3 regions of the Nitratireductor sp. PBL-C9 genome follow, and region 3 is predicted to be linked to each of the others. Evidence: predicted binding sites of a transcription regulator. Region 3 holds the regulator's gene; each other region holds the start of a gene.
What was found. Region 3 encodes LexA, which represses DNA repair genes until DNA is damaged. Its sites were predicted from a motif close to TGTTCNNNNTGTGTTCNG; they were not measured.
Positions count from the first base shown of each region.

Region 1: recA (recombinase RecA) is a predicted target of LexA. The motif match lies at 1,202-1,219, and genes of this name have one in related genera.
Region 2: ACRTG1_RS15210 (single-stranded DNA-binding protein) is a predicted target of LexA. The motif match lies at 1,657-1,674, and genes of this name have one in related genera.

Region 1 covers NZ_JBPAXW010000007.1:213,682-216,957, forward strand. The annotation lists gene recA (recombinase RecA) at 64-1,143, opposite strand; gene ACRTG1_RS16130 (carbohydrate kinase family protein) at 1,379-2,329, shown strand; gene ACRTG1_RS16135 (pseudouridine-5'-phosphate glycosidase) at 2,343-3,260, shown strand.
Region 2 covers NZ_JBPAXW010000007.1:16,043-19,318, forward strand. The annotation lists gene ACRTG1_RS15200 (molybdopterin molybdotransferase MoeA) at 1-479, shown strand, start outside; gene ACRTG1_RS15205 (hypothetical protein) at 606-1,037, opposite strand; gene ACRTG1_RS15210 (single-stranded DNA-binding protein) at 1,052-1,552, opposite strand; gene uvrA (excinuclease ABC subunit UvrA) at 2,506-3,276, shown strand, end outside.
Region 3 covers NZ_JBPAXW010000012.1:6,022-9,297, forward strand. The annotation lists gene ACRTG1_RS22030 (NAD(P)H-hydrate dehydratase) at 1-1,268, shown strand, start outside; gene lexA (transcriptional repressor LexA) at 1,361-2,083, opposite strand; gene ACRTG1_RS22040 (MarC family protein) at 2,170-2,802, opposite strand; gene gyrA (DNA gyrase subunit A) at 3,034-3,276, shown strand, end outside.

The sequences.
Region 1 (3,276 bases), on a different contig from region 3:
GCGGTGTCTTGTCTTTCACAGTCAGCCAACGGTCACATCCGACAGTCGGCGTCACTCAAATGATCAATCGTCAGCGCCATCCTGGTCGCCGGGGCCGCCATCCTCGAGGAATTTTTCGGCGATGAGACCGGCATTCTGGCGCAGCGCCAGCTCGATCTCCTGCGCCGCCTCGGGATTGTCGCGCAGGAACTGCTTGGCGTTTTCACGCCCCTGCCCCAGACGCTGGGAATTGTAGGAGAACCATGCGCCCGACTTCTCGACGATCCCGGCCTTCACGCCAAGGTCGACCAGCTCGCCGGTCTTCGACACGCCCTCTCCATACATGATGTCGAACTCGACCTGCTTGAAGGGCGGAGCCATCTTGTTCTTCACCACCTTGATGCGGGTCTGGTTGCCGACCACTTCGTCACGGTCCTTGACGGAGCCGATGCGGCGAATGTCGAGACGGACCGAGGAGTAGAATTTCAGCGCGTTACCGCCCGTCGTCGTCTCGGGCGAGCCGAACATCACACCGATCTTCATGCGGATCTGGTTGATGAAGATGACCATGGTCTTGGAGCGCGAAATGGAAGCGGTGAGCTTCCGGAGCGCCTGGCTCATCAGGCGGGCCTGCATGCCCGGCAGGGAATCGCCCATCTCGCCTTCGATTTCGGCCCGCGGCGTCAGCGCGGCGACCGAGTCGACCACGATCACGTCGAGCGCGCCGGAGCGTACCAGCGTGTCACAGATCTCAAGCGCCTGCTCGCCCGTGTCGGGCTGCGAAATGAGAAGGTTTTCCAGATCGACGCCCAGTTTGCGGGCATAAACCGGATCGAGCGCATGCTCGGCGTCGATGAAGCCGCAAATGCCGCCCTTCTTCTGCGCCTCGGCCACCGTGTGCAGCGCGAGTGTCGTCTTACCGGAGCTTTCCGGGCCATAAATCTCGATAATACGGCCGCGCGGCAGACCGCCCACGCCCAGAGCAATATCGAGGCCCAGAGACCCGGTGGAGATGGTCTCGATCTCGACCACCTGATCGTTGGCGCCGAGCCGCATGATCGAGCCCTTGCCGAAGGACCGTTCAATCTGCGATAGCGCCGCGTCCAGAGCCTTGGTTTTGTCCACCGAATTATCCTCTACAAGCCGCAATGAATTCTGAGCCATGATACAACACCCCTTCGAGGTCAATGGAGGCGGTTCCGCCAAATCCGCGATGATTATCTGTACCTCTTTTGTTCTATTTTTGCAATAGGCACCAAAATATTGAAAAACATAGACAAACCAGATTTGTTCTATTTTTGTACGCGCAACGACATGCCGGACAGCCTCTCTGCCGCTCAGGAAGGCCGTGGCGGCGAAGGGGATTGCGGGGGTGCATTTCGATTCGCGGGAGAGCGCCATGAACGCGGATAAAGCCCCTCGCCTGCTGGCCATTGGCGGCGCGCATCCGGACCGGCGCGGACGCCTTAATGCGCCGCACATTCCCGCCACATCCAACCCCGGACGGATGAGCGAAGAAGTGGGCGGCGGCATATTCAATGCGGCGCGCATCGCGAGCCGACGCGGCGCCGCGGTGTCGCTCATGTCTCTGCGCGGCGGCGATGCAGCCGGCAGCGCCGTGGCGCGCGCCATCGAGGATGCGGGCTTTGAGGACCTCTCCGCCACGTTTCTCGACCGCGCGACGCCCAGCTATACGGCGATCCTCGACCATGATGGCGAGCTGATCACCGGGTTCGCGGACATGGCGCTTTACGATACGGCCTTTCCCAAACAGATGCGCCGCTCGAAGGCGCGGCATGCCGCCGAACAGGCCGATGCGATCCTGTGCGACGCCAACATGCCTGAAGATGCGGTGGTCAGACTTGCGGAGATCCGGGCCGGCGCGCCGCTCTACGCCATCGCGGTCTCGCCCGCAAAGGCGGGGCGGCTGACCGCCAGTTTTCCGCAGATCGCCGTTCTCTTCATGAATGTGCGCGAGGCGCGCAGCCTTGCAGGCCTTGATGACGAGGCCGCCCTTCCCCGCGCCATCGAGGCACTGCGCGCGCTTGGTCTAAGCGCCGGCGTGATCACCGGGGGTGGCGGATCGGTCATGATTTTCACCCCCGAAGGGCTGTGGCAGATAACGCCGCCGCGCATCGATGAGATCGTGGACGTGACGGGTGCCGGCGATGCGCTGACCGGCGCGACGCTGACGGCGCTGATGCGCGGAACGCCCTTGCCGCAGGCCGTGCGCGAGGGCGTCGCGGCGTCCGGACTTGTGATCGCCAGCGCCTCGGCAGCGCCAGAATTCGACGATAACGCCTTCCATGCGGCGCTTGAGCGGGTGCCCGCGCCGCAACCAGTTTCATAAAGGAGCCTCCCCCGTGCAGTCCAAGAACATTATCGACATCCACGCGCCCGTCGCCGAAGCCCTTGCCGCCGGCAAGCCGGTGGTGGCCCTGGAAAGCACTATCATCACCCATGGCATGCCGTGGCCGCGCAACAATGAGATGGCGAGCGACGTGGAGGCTCTGATCCGCGAAGAAGGTGCGGTTCCCGCCACCATCGCCGTGATCGACGGGCGGCTGAAGGTCGGCCTTTCCGACCATGAGCGCGAGGCGCTGGCGCAGGCCAAGGATCCGATGAAGCTGTCGCGCGCCGACCTCGCCTTCGCCATTGCCGAAGGCAAGAGCGGCGGCACCACGGTGGCCGCGACCATGATTGCCGCACAGATGGCCGGCATCCCGGTTTTCGCCACCGGCGGCATTGGCGGCGTTCACAAGGGCGCGGAGACGAGCTTCGACATTTCCGCCGATCTGGACGAGCTGGCGCAGACGCCGGTGATCGTCGTTTCGGCTGGCCCCAAGGCCATTCTCGACACGGAAAAGACGCTCGAGGTTCTGGAAACGCGCGGCGTGCCGGTCGTGGCGTATGGCACCGACACGATGCCGGCTTTCTGGTCGCGCCAATCGCCCTACACCGCGCCGCTGCGGCTTGACACGGCCGAGGCGATTGCCCGTTTCCAGGCAACGCGCCGGGCGCTTGGCATCGACGGCGGCATGCTGATCGCCAACCCGGTTCCGGCGGATGAGGAAATCGCTGCCGACGTGATGGCCGGATACATCGCCACCGCCCAGAAGGAGGCGACCGAAAAGGGCATCTCGGGCAAGGATGTGACGCCGTTCCTGCTGGCCCGCATTCTGGAGCTGACCGATGGCGCAAGCCTCACCACCAACATTGCGCTGGTGAAGAACAATGCCCGCCTTGCCGCGCGGATCGCTGCCGCCATCGCCGCCGGCTGACCGCGCGACCTTATAA
Region 2 (3,276 bases), on a different contig from region 3:
ATGTTCTGGTGACGCTTGGCGGCGCTTCGGTCGGTGCGCGCGACCTGGTGCGGCAGGCGCTGCTCGATGCGGGCATGTCGCTTGATTTCTGGAAAATCGCCATGCGCCCCGGCAAACCGCTGATGTTCGGGCGGCTGGGTGACATGCGTGTGCTTGGCCTGCCTGGCAACCCGGTTTCCAGCCTCGTCTGCGCGCATCTGTTTCTGCGTCCGCTCATTGCCCGGCTTGGCCAGCGCAGCTACGCGCCGGATCTGCGCTCGGCTGTTCTGGCAAAGGCGCTGCGGGCAAACGATGAACGCCGCGACTATGTTCGCGCCTCGGTGGCGCCCGGTTCCGAAGGGCTGATCGCCACGCCGTTCACGCTGCAGGATTCCTCCATGCTGACCACGCTGGCCGCATCCAATGCGCTGATCGTGCGCGAGCCCGGCTCGCCGGCAGCTGAAGAAGGCGATCGCTGCCGTGTGCTGATGCTTGGGTGAGTGCTTCGCACCCGATGGTTACAGCCAGAAGTGCTGCGAAATCCGGTGGATCGTCGTCAGCACACCGCGCCAGCCCGGCTTGCCATTCTGCGCAATGTCAGCCCGCTGCGCTGTAGAGAGCAGGCATTAACCGCCCTCGCCTTCGCGCCCGGGGATTGCGACGCGCATGATGCGACCGCCAAGCCCGTGCACGGTGTCATGCGCACGTACAGTCACATGACCGAGCCCCTCGGGCAGCGCGACACCTGAAAGGCTGCGCGTAAAAGGCTGTTCATTCACATGTGGGTGAAGAAGCGTTCGAGAGGCGATGACCTTGCCAGCGTCATCCAACACATCCGAGCGGTCTGCATAGTGATCCCAGCCCTCGTCCCCATGCTCGACCGTCACGTCGAAGCGATGGGCTCCATCACCGTCAGCAATGATTTCGACCGCGACAACATCCGCTTCACCGGCATTCACCGGCGATGGCGCAAGGGCCGTCGCCACCGCAAAAAAGAAAAGCCCGGCAGGCCTGCTCAGACACGGTGCGGTCGAAGCGGCTCTGCCGGGCTTTTTCATGCGATTGTTCCGTCTCAGAACGGAATTTCGTCGTCGAGGTTCTGCGAGTAACCGCCACCGCCGCCGCCGCTGCTGCCACCGGTATCGGCGGGACCGGACTGGCCGAAATCGGAGCTGCGACCACCGCCGCCGCCATAACCGACCTGGTTGTCACCGCCCTGCCCGCGCGTGTCGAGCATCTGCAGTTCGCCACGGAACTTCTGCAGAACGATTTCCGTCGTGTAGCGGTCCTGACCGTTCTGGTCGGTCCATTTGCGCGTCTGGAGCTGGCCCTCGACGTAAACCTTGGCGCCCTTCTTCAGATACTGTTCCGCCACCTTGGCAAGATTGTCGTTGAAGATCACGACATTGTGCCACTCGGTGCGCTCGCGCCGCTCGCCGGACTGGCGATCACGCCAGGTTTCCGAGGTCGCGATGCGGATGTTGACCACCGGATCACCGGAGTTGAGCCGGCGGATTTCCGGGTCTGCACCCAGATTTCCCACCAGAATGACCTTGTTGACGCTGCCCGCCATAACGCTTCTCCACGCTTATCCGAAATCTGCCGCGCACTTTATCGCAAGCGGGGCTGGCGCGCGCTCTCCCGCTGCCCCTGCTCCGGTCTCGTCCACAGCTCATTTGTTCTTCTTATGTTCGCACTTGGCGGGATGCCTGTCAATGAGCCCCTTCCGGGGCGCGCAGAAAGGCGCAACAGAAAAAGGAACAGAGAAAAAGGAAAAGCCCCGCCGCATTGTTTCGAGCGCGCGGGGCTTCGGGTCTTCTGACCCTCCGTACCGGGAGTGGTTTACCGGTAATCATCAGGCAGGACGGGTTTCACCGTCCCTGTCTTCATAAAGATTAGATTTTCGTGGGGCAGCCAGCCGCCAGCGTTGTCGTGCCTGCCGACGAAGAAGGTTCTGCAGTGCAGTGTCCTCAATCGCCATGGACCGCGTCGGGAACGCATGATCGTACGAGACGGTTATGCGCTCGGGACCGATCAGCCAGCTGTGGCTTCGCGCAATAGGCGAAGCCCGATGCGTCGGTCAGGTGGAGTCATGCCTCCCTCCTTCTTCGCGTTACGAGGCTTTGCTCGGTGTCAGCGTGCTCAAGCAACCATGCGCGCCCGAAGCGCCCACCGGCGCGGTTTCAAGGGCGGCCAACAGCCACGAGCACTGACGAAAATGATACTGCGCCTTTGGTTAATGGCGGTCAAGGCGATGCGGCGGCGCGGGCGAAATTGTGATCATCTGTAACGGATGCTCACGAGAGCCAGCCCGGCGCAGGACGATCGTGTCAGGAGCGTGTTCGATATTTGTTCTTTTCCCTTGCTCTTTTTTTTAAAACGAGGGACAACCCCCGCAACGTCGAAACGCCCTCGTCTGTCAGCGGGCCGCGCGGCCCATCGACATTTGCGGCGCGTTTCCTACATGAAGCATGGTCCGGCATGCTGCCGGCCACACCAGATAAATGAGACAGGCAGCGACGGGGCATGCCAGAACACAAGTCCATCACCATTCGCGGCGCGCGCGAGCACAATCTCAAGAATGTCGATCTCGACCTTCCGCGCGAAAAGCTGATCGTCATGACCGGCCTGTCGGGCTCGGGCAAGTCTTCGCTCGCCTTCGACACGATCTATGCCGAAGGTCAGCGGCGCTATGTCGAAAGCCTTTCGGCCTATGCGCGCCAGTTCCTGGAAATGATGCAGAAGCCGGATGTCGACCAGATCGACGGGCTTTCGCCGGCCATTTCCATCGAGCAGAAGACCACGTCGAAAAATCCCCGCTCCACCGTCGGCACGGTGACGGAGATCTACGACTATATGCGCCTTCTCTTCGCGCGTGTGGGCGTGCCCTATTCGCCTGCGACCGGCCTCCCCATCGAAAGCCAGACCGTGAGCCAGATGGTCGACCGGGTTATGGCGCTGGAGGAAGGCACCCGCCTTTACATTCTCGCCCCCATCGTGCGCGGGCGCAAAGGCGAATACCGCAAGGAGATGGCCGAGCTTCAGAAGAAGGGTTTTCAGCGGGTAAAGGTGGACGGCACCTTCTACGAGATCGCCGATGTTCCCGCCCTCGACAAGAAGTACAAGCACGACATCGATGTGGTGGTGGACCGCGTCGTGGTGCGTGAAGATCTGGCGACGCGCCTGGCGGATTCGCTCGAAACCTGCCTGAAGCTCGCCGAGGGGCTGGCTGTCGCCGAGTTTGCCGACAAACCTCTTTCAGAAGGCGCGACCGCCAAGGGCGGCGGCGCAAACAAA
Region 3 (3,276 bases):
TGTTCGCCGATGCTGCGCCGCGGGAAGACAGCGATGCCGCCAGGGCGCGCGAGGACTGTTTTGTAACGCCCGAGGCTTTGGCCGATTTTCGCCCCGAAGCCGGCTGGCTGGTGGTTGACGCGCTCTATGGCGCCGGGCTTTCAAAGCCAATCGCGGGCATCGAGGCCGAACTCATCGAGCGGGTTGCGGCTGCGGGCGTCCCGGTGGTTGCCGTCGATCTTCCGTCCGGTCTTTCGGGTCTCACGGGCAAGCCCCTCGGCAGCTGCTTCAATGCGGACCTGACCGTCACGTTTTTCCGCAAAAAGCCGGGGCATCTGCTCATGCCCGGTCGACGCCTGTGTGGCGAGCTGGTCGTGGCCGATATCGGCATTGCCGAGACGGCGCTTGCATCAATGGATATCGCCCTCTGGGAGAATGGTCCGGCGCTCTGGCGCGACGCCGTGCCGGCGGTGGAGATCGATGCGCACAAATATGTGCGTGGTCATGTGGCGGTTGTTTCGGGCGGTGGCGCATCCACTGGTGCTGCGCGGCTTGCCGCGCGTGGCGCGGCGCGCGCCGGGGCAGGGGCCGTGACGGTGCTTTCGCCTGCAAACGCCCTGTCGGTGAACGCGATGCACCTGACCTCAATCATGCTGCGCAAGGCGGAGGCAGTGGATGAACTCATCGCCTTCCTCGATGAGCGAAAACCGACAGCCGCTGTTCTCGGCCCGGCAGCCGGCACAGGCGAGCGCACGCGCAGCTTCGCGCTGGGTTTTCTGGAGCGCGATGAAGGGCTGAAAGGGCTGGTGCTGGATGCCGACGCCATCACCGCCTTTGCCGATGCGCCCGATACGCTCTTCGAGGCCGTGAGAAGCTCCGCCTTAGCGACCGTGCTGACGCCGCATGACGGTGAATTCGCGCGCCTCTTCGGCGATCTCGCGGCTGACGCTTCCATGTCCAAGGTGGAGCGTGCGCGCGCAGCGGCAGAGCGCTCAGGAGCGGTGATCATCCTGAAGGGGGCGGACACGGTCGTCGCCTGCCCGGACGGGCGCGCCGCGATCAACACCAACGGATCGCGTTTCCTGGCGACGGCGGGCTCTGGCGATGTTCTGTGCGGGATTGTGGCCAGCCTTCTGGCGCAGGGCATGCCGGTCTTCGAAGCGGCATCGGCCGGCGTGTGGCTGCATGCAGAGGCTGGCGGGATGTTTGGCCGGGGCCTGATTGCGGAAGACCTCCCCGAGATGCTTCCGCATGTCTTCCAGGCGCTCTTCCCGGACGATGTTGGCTGAACCGACGCGGAGCTTGAAAAGAGCGCGCATTCTGGATGCCGGATGGCATCGGAGCCGGGGCATGCCTGAAGCCGCCCCGGATAGTCTTAAACTCAGTAGCGGCGCATCAGGCCGACGAGGCGACCCTGCACCTTGACGCGGTCGGGGCCGAAGATACGGGTTTCGTAAGCCGGATTGGCGGCTTCAAGGGCAATCGATGCGCCCTTGCGGCGGAAGCGCTTCAGCGTTGCCTCTTCCTGATCCACCAGCGCCACGACGATCTCGCCGGGATTGGCGGTCTGCGTCTCGCGGATGATCACCGTGTCGCCATCGAAAATGCCCGCATCGATCATCGAGTCGCCCTTGACCTCAAGCGCGTAGTGATCGCCACCGGTAAGCATGTCCGGCGGAACCGCGATGGAATGGGTCTGGTGCTGAATGGCGTCGATGGGGACACCGGCAGCGATGCGGCCCATCACAGGCACGGAAACGACGCCGGAAAGCGCGTCATCATTGCTGGCGGCAGGCTTGGAGGCCGCTGGCGCGGGCGTCTTGCCGAGGCTGCCCTCGATGACGCTTGGCGAAAAGCCGCGCGCGGCGGAATTGAGGCCCGGCGCGATGGAATCGGGAAGCCGCAGAACCTCCAGCGCACGCGCCCTGTTCGGGAGCCGGCGAATGAAGCCGCGCTCCTCCAGAGCCGTGATCAGCCGGTGAATGCCGGACTTGGAGGCGAGGTCGAGCGCCTCCTTCATTTCATCGAAGGAGGGCGGGATTCCGGTCTCCTTCAGTCGTTCATGGATGAACAGAAGAAGTTCGTGCTGCTTGCGGGTCAGCATGGGCGCCACCGAGAATCAGTTAAAAACAAAACCAGAACATACTCTATATGTTCCAGTTGTGTTCCGCAACCGTCCGGTTGCAGCGCCTATGGCGCAGCGAAAAGCGCCTTGGCTCCGTCTGCCACGAACTGGACCGCGAGGGCTGCCAGAATGACGCCCAGGAGGCGCGTCAGGATGGAGCGTCCCGTTTCGCCCAGAAAGCGGTCCACGCGCTCCGCCAGCGTGAAAACGGCATAGGTGAGGAGGATCGTTCCAAGCAGGATGCCGAGCAGCGCGATGGTGCCAAGAATCGAATTGAACTCGCCCGAAAGAAGCACGGTGGCCGAGATGGCGCCGGGACCCGCGATCAGCGGAATGGCCAGCGGGAAGGCGGCGATGTTGCGGATCATGTCGCGCGTGATCGCGCGCTCGGCACTCTTTTCGTGGCGCTCCTGGCGGCGCTCGAAGATCATCTCGAAGGCGATGAAGAACAGAAGCAGGCCGCCTGCCACACGGAAGGCGGGAAGCGTGATGCCGAACACGGCCAGAATGGCGCTGCCAGCGACGCCGAACAGGGCCAGAACGGCGAATCCGATGATGGCTGCGCGCACGGCCACCTGATTGCGCTCCGAGCGGTTCATGCCCGCTGTCAGCGCCAGAAAGAGCGGCGCAAGCCCTGGCGGATCGACGGTTACCAGCAATGTGACGAAGGCGTTGAAAACGGTATCGTAACCAGGCATCGGGTTCTCCTTGCGGCCTCTCTAGCCCAGCTTGGATGCGAGGGAAAAGCCCTCATTCTTCACGCAGGCTCGCTTCCTGCGGCAATTTGTCAAGGCGCTCATCCCCAGGAGGTTCGTATGCGCCTGAAATTGCGTTGGATTTCCGTCATCAAAAACGGATGCTCAATTGGAGAATCGCTGACGGCTCATATATAAAGAGTATGTGATTCCTCATTAAGAATGTGACACGTTTTGACTGACCAGACGACGCCGAACGGATCGGGCGAGCCCGACGAAATCGAGCCGATTTCCATTGTCGAGGAGATGCAGCGCTCTTATCTCGATTATGCGATGAGCGTGATCGTGAGCCGCGCCCTGCCGGATGCACGCGATGGTCTGAAGCCGGTGCATCGGCGCATTCTCTATGCATCCCATGAGAGCGGTTACCACTGGAACCGCAAATATGTGAAATCGGCCCGCCCCGTTGCCGACGTG